One region of the Pseudomonas sp. GW822-FHT04H02 genome, then DNA from elsewhere that is predicted to be linked to it. Evidence: predicted binding sites of a transcription regulator. Region 1 holds the regulator's gene; the other holds the start of a gene.

Evidence for each region. Region 1 encodes FliA, which starts transcription of late flagellar genes. Its sites were predicted from a motif close to CTAAAGTTTNNNNNNNNNNNGCCGNTAA; they were not measured.
Region 2: the regulator FliA is predicted to act here: its motif matches at 1,737-1,764, upstream of flgM (flagellar biosynthesis anti-sigma factor FlgM).

What each region holds. Positions count from the first base shown of each region.
Region 1 covers NZ_JBXAMM010000002.1:1,077,689-1,087,594, reverse strand. The annotation lists gene AC1RMG_RS11810 (ParA family protein) at 1-622, opposite strand, end outside; gene motD (flagellar motor protein MotD) at 673-1,557, opposite strand; gene AC1RMG_RS11800 (flagellar motor protein) at 1,560-2,300, opposite strand; gene AC1RMG_RS11795 (protein-glutamate methylesterase/protein-glutamine glutaminase) at 2,300-3,421, opposite strand; gene AC1RMG_RS11790 (chemotaxis protein CheA) at 3,469-5,754, opposite strand; gene AC1RMG_RS11785 (protein phosphatase CheZ) at 5,767-6,555, opposite strand; gene AC1RMG_RS11780 (chemotaxis response regulator CheY) at 6,586-6,957, opposite strand; gene fliA (RNA polymerase sigma factor FliA) at 7,123-7,863, opposite strand; gene fleN (flagellar synthesis regulator FleN) at 7,860-8,690, opposite strand; gene flhF (flagellar biosynthesis GTPase FlhF) at 8,809-9,906, opposite strand, start outside.
Region 2 covers NZ_JBXAMM010000003.1:382,822-386,719, forward strand. The annotation lists gene AC1RMG_RS14010 (chemotaxis protein CheV) at 1-814, opposite strand, end outside; gene flgA (flagellar basal body P-ring formation chaperone FlgA) at 890-1,651, shown strand; gene flgM (flagellar biosynthesis anti-sigma factor FlgM) at 1,803-2,120, shown strand; gene AC1RMG_RS14025 (flagella synthesis protein FlgN) at 2,169-2,636, shown strand; gene AC1RMG_RS14030 (flagellar brake protein) at 2,733-3,479, shown strand; gene AC1RMG_RS14035 (MFS transporter) at 3,540-3,898, opposite strand, start outside.

The sequences.
Region 1 (9,906 bases):
GAAACTTGTCCCGCAGTACCCGCAGGGTGCCCAGGGAGGCCTGGGTACGGCGGTCGAACAGGGTCGGCACGATAGTGAACGGCAAGGGTTGCTTGCGCGAGCGATTGACCATGGCCAGGGTATTGACCATGCGCTCCAGGCCCTTGACCGCCAGGTGCTCGGTCTGCACCGGGATCACCAACTGCTGGCTGGCCGCCAGGGCGTTGACCATCAGCACCCCGAGCAACGGGGGGCTGTCGATCACCGCATAGTCGAAATCCTGCCACAGCTGCGCCAGGCTCTTGGCGATCACCAGGCCCAGGCCGCTCTGCCCCGGCGACTGGCGCTCCAGGGTGGCCAGCGCGGTGCTGGACGGCAACAGCGAAATACGCTCGTGGCTGGTGCCCAGCAACAACTGGCCCGGCAGGTCCTGGGGCACATTGCCCTTGTGCAGGAACAGGTCGTAGCTGCTGTGCTCCAGGCTGTCCGGGTCATAGCCGAAGTAGCTGGTCATGGAGCCGTGGGGGTCGAGATCGACCACGACCACACGCTTGCCCGCCTCGGCCAGCAAGCCGGCTAAAGCGATGGAACTGGTGGTTTTACCGACACCACCCTTTTGATTGGCAACTGCCCAGACTCTCATTCGGTTGGTTCCTCCCGCCCGGCCACAGCGGGGCGAGACATAGCGCTAAGTTATAAAGCAGGTGACGGAGAATTGACGGCGCTTCCCTGTACCGGCGTTTTGACCGGGGTTGGTGCAGTTTGTGTGCCAGCACGCTTGAGTGCCGCATCCGGTGTTGCATGGGCGGTGCCGGTACCGGTCAGGCTGCGGCGCACATCCAGGTTGCGCGACACCACCAGCACCACCCGGCGATTGCGCGCCCGGCCTTCGGCGGTGGCGTTGTTGGCCACTGGCTGGAACTCACCGTAGCCCACCGAGGCCATGCGCGCCGGGTTCACCCCCTGCATCGCCAGCATGCGCACGATGCTCGCCGAACGGGCCGAGGACAGTTCCCAGTTGGTCGGGTACTGCGCGGTCTGGATCGGCAGGTTGTCGGTGAAGCCCTCGACATGGATCGGGTTGTCGAAGGGTTTGAGGATCTTCGCCACCTTGTCGATGATGGTGAACGCCTGGTCGCTGGGCATGGCATCGCCACTGCCGAACAGCAGGCTGGAGTTGAGCTCGATCTCCACCCACAGTTCATTGCCGCGCACGGTCATCTGGTTGGAGCTGATCAGGTCGCCGAAGGCTGCGCTGATGTCATCGGCGATGCTTTTCAGCGGGTCACTGGCCCCGGCGATGCCGGCGTCGGTCTGGTCGCTGTCCTTGACCAGGGGCTTGGCCGGGGTCACGGTCTTGGGACGCTCGTCGCCGATGGGAATCGGCTTGAGGCTACGATCGGAGTCGGTGAAGACCCCGATCAAGGCTTCGGAAATGACCTTGTACTTGCCCTCGTTGATCGAGGAAATCGAGTACATGACCACGAAAAACGCGAACAGCAAGGTAATGAAGTCGGCGTAGGAAACCAACCAGCGCTCATGGTTGACGTGTTCTTCTTGCTGGCGACGACGGGCCATAATCAGTCCATGAAGCCTTGCAGCTTCAGCTCGATGGAGCGGGGGTTTTCGCCTTCGGCGATCGACAGGATGCCTTCGAGGAGCATTTCCCGGTAACGCGACTGGCGCAAGGCAACGGATTTCAGCTTGGCGGCGATCGGCAGCAGCACCAGGTTGGCACTGGCCACCCCATAGATAGTGGCGACGAAGGCCACGGCGATGCCGCTACCCAGCTGGGATGGATCGGCCAGGTTGCCCATCACGTGGATCAGCCCCATTACCGCGCCGATGATGCCGATGGTCGGCGCATAGCCGCCCATGCTCTCGAACACCTTGGCGGCCTCGATATCACGACTTTCCTGGGTATAGAAATCCACCTCGAGAATGCTGCGGATGGCTTCGGGTTCGGCACCGTCCACCAGCAACTGCAAGCCCTTGCGCGCATAACTGTCAGGCTCGGCATCCGCCACGCCTTCCAGGCCCAGCAGGCCTTCCTTGCGCGCGGTGAGGCTCCAGTTGACCACCCGGTCGATGCCGCCCGGCAGATCGACCCGGGGCGGGAACAGGATCCAGGCAAGGATCTGCATGGCCCGCTTGAAGGCGCTCAGCGGCGACTGCAGCAGTGCCGCGCCGATGGTCCCGCCGAGCACGATCAGTGCCGCCGGACCGTTGGCCAGGGCCGACAGGTGCCCCCCCTCAAGGTAGTTGCCACCGATGATGGCGACAAACGCCATGATGATCCCGATAAGGCTGAGCACATCCATCAGAGACAGGCCTCGACCAGGTGCCGGCCGATGTCGTCCAGGCTGTACACCGCATCCGCCAGGTTGGCCTTGACGATGGCCATTGGCATGCCATAGATCACACAGCTGGCCTCGTCCTGGGCCCAGACCGCACTGCCGCCCTGCTTGAGCAGACGCGCGCCTTCGCGACCGTCGGCGCCCATGCCGGTGAGCACCACCGCCAGAACTTTGTCGCTGTAGGACTTGGCCGCAGAGCCGAAGGTGATATCCACGCACGGCTTGTAGTTCAAGCGCTCATCGCCCGGGAGAATCTTCACCGCACCGCGACCGTCGACCATCATCTGCTTGCCGCCAGGCGCCAGCAGCGCCAGGCCTGGACGCAGGATGTCGCCATCCTCGGCTTCCTTGACGCTGATGCGGCAGAGCTTGTCCAGACGCTCGGCAAAGGCCTTGGTGAAGGCCGCCGGCATATGCTGGATCAAGACGATGGGGGCCGGGAAGTTGGCCGGCAGCTGGGTCAGGACCCGCTGCAGCGCCACCGGGCCGCCTGTGGACGTACCAATGGCCACCAGCTTGTAGGCCTTGCGCTTGGGTGCCGGCGAATTCGCACTGGCCGCCGGCGCCGCTGCGCGGGCCGGAGTCGGTGCGGGAGCTGGCGAGCGCGAACTGGCGAAGCTCGAAGGAGCAGGTGCCGGAGCACTCGCCGGCTGCGGTGCCGGAGCACTGTAGCTGCTGAAGCGCCGATTGCTGCGCGAAATACTGTGGACCTTCTCGCACAGCAACTGCTTGACCTTCTCGGGATTGCGCGAGATGTCCTCGAAGTTCTTCGGCAGAAAGTCCACCGCCCCGGCATCCAGCGCATCGAGGGTAACTCGGGCGCCTTCGTGGGTCAGGGAGGAGAACATCAGGACCGGCGTCGGGCAGCGCTGCATGATGTGCCGCACTGCGGTGATGCCATCCATCATCGGCATCTCGTAGTCCATGGTGATCACGTCCGGCTTGAGCGCCAGGGCCTGATCGATCGCCTCTTTACCATTGGTCGCCGTGCCGACGACCTGGATATTCGAATCCGCTGAAAGAATTTCCGAGACGCGGCGGCGGAAAAAACCCGAATCGTCCACCACCAGGACTTTGACTGCCATAAACACTCCGTTAGGTGGGGCGAGGCCAACCGCCCCTCCCCGCCGAATCAAATACGCCGTGCGGCGTAACGCTTGAGCATGCTCGGAACATCGAGGATCAGAGCAATGCGGCCGTCACCGGTAATGGTGGCGCCGGACATGCCCGGGGTTCCCTGAAGCATTTTGCCCAAGGGCTTGATGACCACTTCTTCCTGGCCCACCAGTTGATCGACGACAAAGCCGATCCGCTGGGTACCCACCGAAAGGATCACTACGTGGCCCTCGCGCTGCTCTTCATGAGCGGCGGAACTGACCAGCCAGCGTTTGAGGTAGAACAGGGGCAACGCCTTGTCGCGCACGATCACCACTTCCTGGCCGTCCACCACGTTGGTGCGCGACAGGTCGAGGTGGAAGATCTCGTTGACGTTGACCAGCGGGAAAGCGAATGCCTGGTTGCCGAGCATGACCATCAGTGTCGGCATGATCGCCAGGGTCAACGGCACCTTGATGACGATCTTCGAGCCCTGGCCCTTGGTCGAATAGATGTTGATCGAACCATTGAGCTGGGAAATCTTGGTCTTCACCACGTCCATGCCCACACCGCGACCGGACACATCGGAAATCTCGGTCTTGGTGGAGAAGCCCGGGGCAAAGATCAGGTTGTAGCACTCGGTATCGCTCAGGCGGTCGGCGGCGTCCTTGTCCATCACGCCGCGCTTGACGGCGATGGCGCGCAACACGTTCGGGTCCATGCCCTTGCCGTCATCGGAGATCGACAGCAGGATGTGGTCGCCTTCCTGTTCCGCCGCCAGTACCACCTTGCCGCCACGGGACTTGCCCGAGGCTTCGCGCTCTTCCGGCGATTCGATGCCGTGGTCCACCGCGTTGCGCACCAAGTGCACCAGCGGGTCGGCCAGGGCTTCTACCAGGTTCTTGTCGAGGTCGGTTTCTTCCCCCACCAGCTCCAGGTTGATCTCTTTCTTGAGCTGCCGGGCCAGGTCGCGAACCAGGCGCGGGAAGCGCCCGAAGACCTTCTTGATCGGCTGCATGCGGGTCTTCATCACCGCGGTCTGCAGGTCGGCAGTCACCACGTCGAGGTTCGACACGGCCTTGGACATGGCTTCGTCGCCGCTGTTGAGGCCCAGGCGCACCAGGCGGTTACGCACCAGCACCAGCTCGCCCACCATGTTCATGATTTCGTCCAGGCGCGCGGTATCGACACGCACCGTGGTTTCCGCTTCGCTGGCAGGCTTTTCCGCCGGCGGGGCCGCAGCGGCGGCGCGAGCCGGTGCCGGTGCCGCAGCAGGAGCAGCGGCAGCTTTCGGCGCCTCGGCCTTGGGCTCGGGCTTCTTCGCCGCCGGCTTGGCGACGGCAGCAGTGGCCGCCGCAGCCGGAGCCGCAGTGGCCGCGGCTGGCTTGGCCGCACCCGGGGTTTCGGAGAATTTGCCCTTGCCGTGCAACTCATCCAGCAGGGATTCGAATTCGTGATCGGTGATCAGGTCGCTGCCGGCTGCGGCTGCGCTTGGTGCGGCTGCGGCAGGAGCGGCAGGCGCCGCCGCCACGGCCGAATCCAGGGCCTCCACGGCGAAGTTGCCCTTGCCATGCAACTGGTCCAGCAATGCTTCGAATTCATCGTCGGTGATCTCATCACCTGCGCCAGCCGCACCACTGGTGGCACTGGCCGCGGCCGGTGCCACGGCATCCGGGGCGAACTGGCCCTTGCCGTGCAACTGATCGAGCAGGGATTCGAACTCGGCGTCGGTGATTTCATCGCTGGCCGGCTCGCCCTGGGCCGCAGGTGCGGCGGCAGGCGCTGCTTCGGCTTCGGCCTTGGCGGCATTCAGCGAGTCGAGCAACAGCTCGAATTCGTTATCGGTGATGTCCCCTGCCGGGCTTTCTTCGGCCACAGGCTCGGCAACCGGCTCAACCACCTCTTCCACAGCAGGTGCTGCAGGCTCGGCACCGGCAGGTTCGGCCAGGCGCGCCAGGGCCGCCAGCAACTCCGGTGTGGCAGCGGTGATTTCGGTGCGCTCACGGACCTGGCTGAACATGCCGTTCACCGCGTCCAGAGCTTCAAGCACCACGTCCATCAGTTCCGAGTCGACTCGCCGCTCACCCTTGCGCAGGATGTCGAAGACGTTCTCGGCGATGTGGCAGCACTCCACCAGCTCATTGAGCTGGAGGAAGCCGGCGCCCCCTTTAACAGTGTGAAAACCGCGAAAAATTGCATTGAGCAAGTCCGCATCATCCGGCCGGCTTTCCAGCTCGACCAGTTGTTCGGACAGTTGCTCTAGAATCTCGCCGGCCTCAACCAGGAAATCCTGAAGGATCTCTTCATCGGCGCCGAAGCTCATTAATGGGTGCTCCTAGAATCCAAGGCTGGAAAGCAAATCGTCTACATCGTCCTGACCGGACATAACGTCTTCCCGTTTATCGGCATGAATCTGCGGACCTTCACCCTTGGCGAGATGTTTTTGCGGATCTTTTTCAGCGAGGATCGATTCACGGTCATGTTCGATACCGGCGAAACGATCGACCTGGCTGGCCATCAAGACGAGTTTGAGCAGATTGCTTTCGACTTCCGTGACCAACTGGGTCACACGCTTGATCACCTGACCGGTCAGGTCCTGGTAATCCTGCGCCAGCAGAATGTCGTTGAGGTGGCCGGAAACGGTACGGGTTTCCTGTTCGCTGCGCGTCAGGAAACTGTCGACCCGGCGCGCCAGCTCGCGAAACTCTTCAGCGCCGACCTCGCGCCGCATGAAGCGCCCCCAGTCTGCGCTCAAGGCCTGGGCTTCAGTGCTCAGGCCGTTGACCAGCGGGGTGCTGCTCTCCACCAGGTCCATGGTGCGGTTGGCTGCGGCTTCCGTCAGCCGGACCACATAGGACAGGCGCTCAGTGGCATCCGTGATCTGTGAAACTTCCTCGGCTTGCGGCATGTGCGGGTCAATCTGGAAATTGACGATCGCGCTATGCAGCTCGCGGGTGAGCTTGCCCACTTCCTGGTACAGGCCGCGGTCACGGGTCTGATTGAGCTCATGGATCAATTGCACCGCTTCGCCGAACCGGCCCTTTTCAAGGCTCTCGACCAGTTCCAGCGCATGTTTTTTCAGGGTCGACTCAAAGTCGCCCAGTGAAGATTCGTTATGCTCCATAGCTCCCCCGTGGCGGAATGGCTACGCGTCTCAACCGATGCGTTCGAAGATTTTTTCGATCTTCTCTTTCAACGCCTGAGCCGTGAATGGTTTGACGACATAGCCGTTTACGCCGGCCTGGGCAGCTTCGATGATCTGCTCGCGCTTGGCTTCAGCAGTCACCATCAATACCGGCAGGTGCTTGAGTTTTTCATCGGCGCGCACGTGGCGCAGCAGGTCGATACCGGTCATGCCCGGCATGTTCCAGTCCGTTACCAGAAAGTCGATGCTCCCGCTGTTGAGTACCGGAATGGCGGTAGTGCCATCGTCGGCCTCGACCGTGTTGGTGAATCCCAGATCACGCAACAGGTTCTTAATGATCCGCCGCATCGTTGAAAAGTCATCAACGATGAGGATTTTCATGTTCTTGTCCAATTCGACCTCCAAGCAGTCTTAAACGCATCCAGCACCTGAACGCGCCATTCAATCAATCCGGCATAACACACAACGACTGCATGGAGCACATACTGCAAGACCGGTGCAGCGCTTGCTTCACCGGTCCTGAACGCAGTGTCCCCACACTGCCTGTCAGCGCGCTCGCCACTCCCCCAAACGCCCCCGCAAACGGGCTGCGCACTGGCTGTGTAACTGGCTGACCCGCGATTCGCTGACCCCCAGGACCTCACCGATTTCCTTGAGGTTCAGCTCTTCGTCGTAGTACAGCGCCAACACCAGTCGCTCGCGCTCCGGCAAATTGGCAATCGCATCCGCCAACGCGGCCTGGAAGCGTTCATCCTCCAGGTCCCGTGACGGCTCGAGATGAGCACTGGCGCCATCCTCATGCAGCCCTTCATGCTCGCCGTCCTGCAACAGGTCGTCGAAACTGAACAGGCGGCTGCCCAAGGTGTCGTTCAAAATCCCGTAATAATCGTCGAGACTCAATTGAAGTTCGGCCGCAACTTCATGATCTTTAGCGTCACGACCGGTTTTAGCTTCAATTGCGCGAATCGCATCACTGACCATGCGCGTATTACGGTGCACCGAACGCGGTGCCCAGTCGCCTTTACGAACCTCGTCGAGCATCGCCCCACGGATACGGATACCCGCGTAGGTTTCGAAACTCGCCCCCTTGCTCGCGTCGTATTTGGTCGACACTTCGAGCAAACCGATCATCCCGGCCTGAATCAGGTCTTCTACCTGAACACTGGCCGGCAACCGCGCCAGCAGGTGATAGGCAATACGCTTGACCAGAGGCGCGTAGCGCTCGATCAATTCGTACTGGCTGTCACGCGCCGACTTCTTGTAGAGGTTGTAGCCACTGGCAGTCATAGCACCGGTCCCGCTGTTTGATGCACTAGCCGCTCGACAAAAAACTCCAGATGCCCGCGTGGGTTCGCCGGCAACGGCCAGGTATCGACTTTTTGCGCGATGGCCTTGAACGCCAATGCACACTTCGAACGAGGAAAGGCTTCATAGACCGCACGCTGCTTTTGCACGGCCTTGCGTACGCTTTCGTCGTAGGGAACTGCGCCGACGTATTGTAAGGCCACGTCCAGGAAGCGATCCGTGACCTTGGTCAATTTTGCAAACAGGTTGCGACCTTCCTGAGGGCTCTGAGCCATGTTGGCCAGGACCCGGAAACGGTTCATGCCGTAGTCGCGGTTGAGCAGCTTGATCAGCGCGTAGGCGTCCGTGATCGAGGTCGGCTCGTCGCACACCACCAGCAGTACTTCCTGGGCCGCGCGGACAAAGCTGACTACCGAGTCACCAATACCCGCAGCGGTGTCGATCACCAGCACATCGAGATTGTCGCCGATATCGCTGAAGGCCTGGATCAGGCCAGCGTGCTGCGCGGGGCTCAGGTGCACCATGCTCTGGGTGCCCGAGGCGGCCGGTACGATGCGGATGCCTCCAGGGCCCTGGAGCAGCACATCGCGCAGTTCGCAACGACCCTCGATGACGTCGGCCAGGGTATGTTTCGGAGTCAGGCCCAGCAGGACATCGACATTGGCCAGTCCCAGGTCGGCATCCAGCAGCAAGACCCGCCGGCCGAGCTCAGCCAGAGCCAGGGACAAGTTCACTGACACATTAGTCTTGCCGACGCCACCTTTGCCGCCGGTCACCGCAATCACCTGTACGGGATGCATGCTGCCCATGTTCTTTCTTTACCTTGTCTTACTTAGACGGGGCCACATAACTGGCTGCGCGTTCACCATTGGAACAATGCATGGCAGACCATCGATGTAGATACACTGCAATCTATTCATGATTACCTCAGCCAACCCGTTTGGACGGGCTGTGGTAAAGGTCAGCGAACATGTCGGCCATGGCTTCCTCGCTGGGTTCTTCCTGCATCTGTACGCTTACCGCGCGACTCACCAGCTGATGCCGGCGAGGCAGGTGCAGATCGTCAGGAATCCGCGGACCATCAGTGAGATAGGCAACCGGCAGTTCATGACTGATGGCCAGGCTCAGCACTTCGCCAAGACTGGCTGTTTCATCAAGTTTAGTCAGGATGCAACCGGCCAGGCCGCAGCGTTTGTAGCTGTGGTAGGCGGCGGTCAGCACCTGTTTCTGGCTGGTGGTAGCCAGTACCAGATAGTTCTTCGCACGAATGCCACGACCGGCCAGGCTCTCCAGCTGCATGCGCAACGCCGGATCGCTGGCCTGCAGGCCGGCGGTATCGATCAGCACCACGCGCTTGCGCAGCAGCGGATCCAGTGCCTGGGCCAGGGACTGGCCCGGGTCCACATGGGTCACCGACACATTGAGGATGCGCCCCAGGGTCTTGAGCTGCTCCTGGGCGCCGATGCGGTAGCTGTCCATGCTCACCAGGGCAATGTTCTGCGCCCCGTACTTGAGCACGTAGCGCGCCGCCAGCTTGGCCAGGGTGGTGGTCTTGCCCATGCCGGCCGGGCCGACCATGGCGATCACACCGCCCTCTTCCAGAGGCTCGACTTCCGGGGTCTGGATCATTCGCGCCAGGTGCGCCAGCAACATGCGCCAGGCCTGACGGGGTTCGTTGATTTCGGTAATCAGTGCCAGCAGGTCGCGGGCCAGCGGGCCCGACAGGCCGATGCGCTGCAGGCGACGCCAGAGGTTGGCCTGCTCCGGACGGCTGCCCTGCAACTGGCTCCAGGCCAGGGAGCCGAGCTGCACTTCCAGCAGTTCGCGCAGACCGTTGAGCTCGAAACGCATCGAGTCCAGCGCCCGCGTATCGGCAGGTGGCGCTGCAGGAGCCGGCGCCGGGCGCGGACGCTCGGTCAGGGTCGGCTCGATCAGGGGCTCGGCCGCGGTCAACGGCAGGCCGGCGAACAGCTGGCGATTGGTGATCGAGGCACTGTCGCCCTCGCCCCGCAGGCTCAGTTCGGC
Region 2 (3,898 bases), on a different contig from region 1:
CTGACAACGAAGTATGCAGGATGATATGCAGCTTTTGCATGCGTGGATCATTACGTATCTCGGCCGTGAGGGTGTAACCGTCCATTTCGGGCATCTCGATGTCGGAAATCATCATGAGGAATTCCTCTTCCGGCTTCTTGCCCTCGTCCACCAGTTTGCGCAAGTAATCCAGCGCTTGCCGGCCATCATTCAATGCCACTACCTCGACACCTACGGTTTGCAGGCAACGGGTGACCTGTTTGCGTGCCACCGACGAGTCATCGACGGTCAGCACCCGCAGGGAAACAGCCTTGTGCTGGGTTTCGACATCCACCACTCCTGCCGAGATCGCCTCCGAGGTCGGCGCGACTTCCGCCAGGATCTTCTCCACGTCGATGATTTCCACCAACTGGTTGTCCACCCGAGTGACCGCCGTCAGGTAGTGATCGCGTCCGGTCCCCTTGGGCGGCGGATGGATCTCTTCCCAGTTCATGTTGACGATGCGCTCCACCGAGCGCACCAGGAAACCCTGGGTCTTGGTGTTGTACTCAGTGATGATGACGAACGGATTGCTCTGGTCCTGCAGGCCACCAGAACCCGTAGCCATTGCCAGATCCAGGATCGGAATGGTTGCCCCTCGTATATTCGCGACACCGCACACCACAGGACTGGATTTGGGCATCAGGGTCAGCTTAGGGCATTGCAGCACCTCGCGAACCTTGAATACGTTGATCCCGTAGAGCTGCCCACCGTCCAGACGGAACAGCAACAACTCTAGTCGATTCTGCCCAACCAATTGCGTGCGCTGGTTCACCGAATCCATTACACCAGCCATGCCCAGACTCCCCAAAGCTTTAAGATCCGACGCACGCTCATTGCTAAACGGCACGGCGCTTGCTTTTTAACTGTTATGAACGCCAAAACGACATTTTTCCGACGCCTGACATCCCGCTACCGCACTTTGCTGTGCGGGCTGTCGGCTCTGTGCATTTTAAACCCCGGCAACCCTGCCGTTGCTGATTCGGTCACCCTGCCTGATCTTCTTATCGGCGTCACTCAAGGGTTTCTTGAATTCACGGTAGAAGACTACCTGGCCACCAGTCAAACGGAAGGTCGCTATGAAATCCAGGTCAACCAGCTGGACCCGCGCATGCGCATGCCCAATTGCGACAAGGAATTGACAGCCAACCTGGAAAGCCCGGCCCAACCGCTGGGGCGGGTCACCGTCAAAGTGCGCTGCGAAGGCGCCTCGCCATGGACGGTATTCGTGCCGGCGCAGGTCAAGCTGTTTCGCGAGGTGGTCACCACTGCACGCCCGCTCAAGCGCGCCGGCATCATCGAACCGGAAGACGTGGTGCTGCGCGAACGGGACATCAGCCAGAACAATCAGGGCTACCTCACCTCAGTGGACCAAGCCATTGGTCAGAAACTTGTCCGACCAATGGTCGCCGACCAGCTCGTTACCCTGGCCCATCTGGAGCAGGCGGAAGTCGTGCGCAAGGGCGATCAAGTGGTGATATCGGCACGCAGCGGCACGTTGAATGTACGGATGCCGGGCGAGGCGCTGTCCAACGGCGGCATGAGCGAACAGATCCGGGTCAAGAATCTCAATTCGCAACGAGTGATCAAGGCCCGCATCACGGCGCCAGGGCAAGTGGAAGTGGCCATGTAGATAGCTGGCGCTCAAGCCGTGCGTTCCCTAAACTGTGGCCGATAAAGGGTCGCAGATACCTGACCTGGTTTGTCGACAATCGAGCCTAAAGTTTTTCAGGGTATGGCCGAAAACATGGCAAGCGTCCAAATACCCAGAGGTTTACTTCATCATGGTCATCGACTTCAGCCGTTTAAACAGCTCCCCTTCACTGACAGGCAGTACGCGTACCAGCACCAGCAAGGAAACCGGTGATGCCGGCAAATCCACGCCGCTGACAACCGCCGCCGAGACCAGCAAAAGCGGGGAATCGGTACACCTGAGCAATGAGGCTCAACAGTTGCAGAAAGTCACTGACAAGCTGCGTGATCAGCCTGCCGTCGACAAAGCCCGGGTGGCCGAGTTGAAGCAAGCGATTGCCGATGGCAGCTATAAGGTCGACAGCAACCGCGTAGCCAGCAAACTGCTTAACTTCGAAGCCCAGCGCTAGCCCCAGGCTTGCGCCAGGCTTTTGGACGCTTAATCCCCAAGGCCAGCCATGCACGACACCAACCTACTGCAATTGATCAACGATGACCTTGCTCCAGCGCAACACTTGCTGGAGCTGCTACGCGCCGAGTCTATTGCCCTCCACGGCCGCGACATGCCGCTGCTGGAAGACATCCTGGCGCAGAAGCAAGCCTTGGTCATTTTGCTGGAACAGCATGGCCGTAAGCGCACGCAAATTCTTGCCAGCCTGAACCTGCCGACCAACCGCGAGGGGCTCGAGCAACTGGCCAGCCACTCCAGCCTGGGCGCGCAATTGCTCGAACAGAGCAATGTCCTGACCCAATTGCTTGCCGAGTGCCAAGCTGCCAACGAGCTCAATGGTCGCTCGATCCAGATCCAACAGGCCACCACCGCCAACCAGCTGAAAATCCTCAATGGTGGCGAACCTCCTGCCCTATACGACGCCCGCGGCTCTACCTCAATGCTTGCGAAGCCACGCCCACTCAGTCAGGCTTAAACCCAAAAAATGAGCGCGCGCTACCAAGCCGTGAAACATGCTGGCAAAATGCTGGCTCCTGCGTGTAGTTGTATTTTGTCTGGAGATTGATGAACCGTGTTCAACGCCTCAAATGCGGAAGATACTCCGCAGCCACCCAAGGTGCTCACCACTGCGTTGGAGATATCTTCCAACCTGCGGTTGCTGCAAGAGAGCCATGACCCGCTGATCATCACTTTCCACGAGCGTAGCCAGCGCTTCCAAAGCTATCTGGTGGAAGTGGACCGCGATAGCAACATGATCGCCCTCGACGAAATGATCCCCCGCGACGGTGAACGCTTCCTGCTCGCAGGCGAACCGTTTCGCGTTGAAGGCTTTCATGAAGGCGTACGTATCGCCTGGGAAAGCAACGGCTTGCCCACCCTCGACGAATCCAACGGCGGCCGCTGCTACCGCACCACCCTGCCGGACGAAGTGGTCTACCACCAGCGCCGCAACGCCTTTCGTGCCGCCCTGAAGCTGGCACAACTGGTAGACATCGAACTGAGCGGCGAGAAACTCAAATCGCCCCTCAGCGGCAAGCTGCTGGACATTTCCGCCACCGGCTGCAAATTGCGTTTCGACGGCGATATTTCCTCACGCCTGCAACTGGGCCAGGTTTACGAGCGCTTTATCGCCGCCCTGCCCTTCGGCAGCATGACGGCCCCGGTGGAACTGCGTTACCTGCACCACGAAGAACGCATCGACACCACCTTTGCCGGCGTACGCTTCCACAACATGAGCGGCCTGGTACAGCGCCAGGTCGAACGCTTCGTCTATCAACTGCAGCGTGAAGCGCGGCGCTTCGATAAAGACGACATCTGATTCAAAGGCATCAATGAAAACGGGCAGTGCCTTGCGGCAACTGCCCGTTTTTTTTTGCGCCTAAGGCCTGGCCCCGCTGAGGTGTTCCCGGGCGCACTCCTCGGCAGGCGGTTCGTCCGCAGCCTGCGGAGTATCCGGTACAGACTCATCAGGCGCAGCTTCCGGCGCGGGCGCGCTCTGCATCTGGTCCTGAACCACCTGTTCGTCAACCCGCGGGTCCAGAGCCGCCACCAACGGTGAACTGGACATGCTGTCCGGCATCGCCACGTGATGCAGTGGCGCATCGTCGACCTGATGCAGATTGGTCACGGCCTTCGGCCGAATCCGCCAGACCAGCACCAGTGCAAAGAAACTGAAGAAGGCGTAGAGCATTTGGCTACCGAACAACTTCATCAGCACCCCTGCCGCCAAAGGACCAA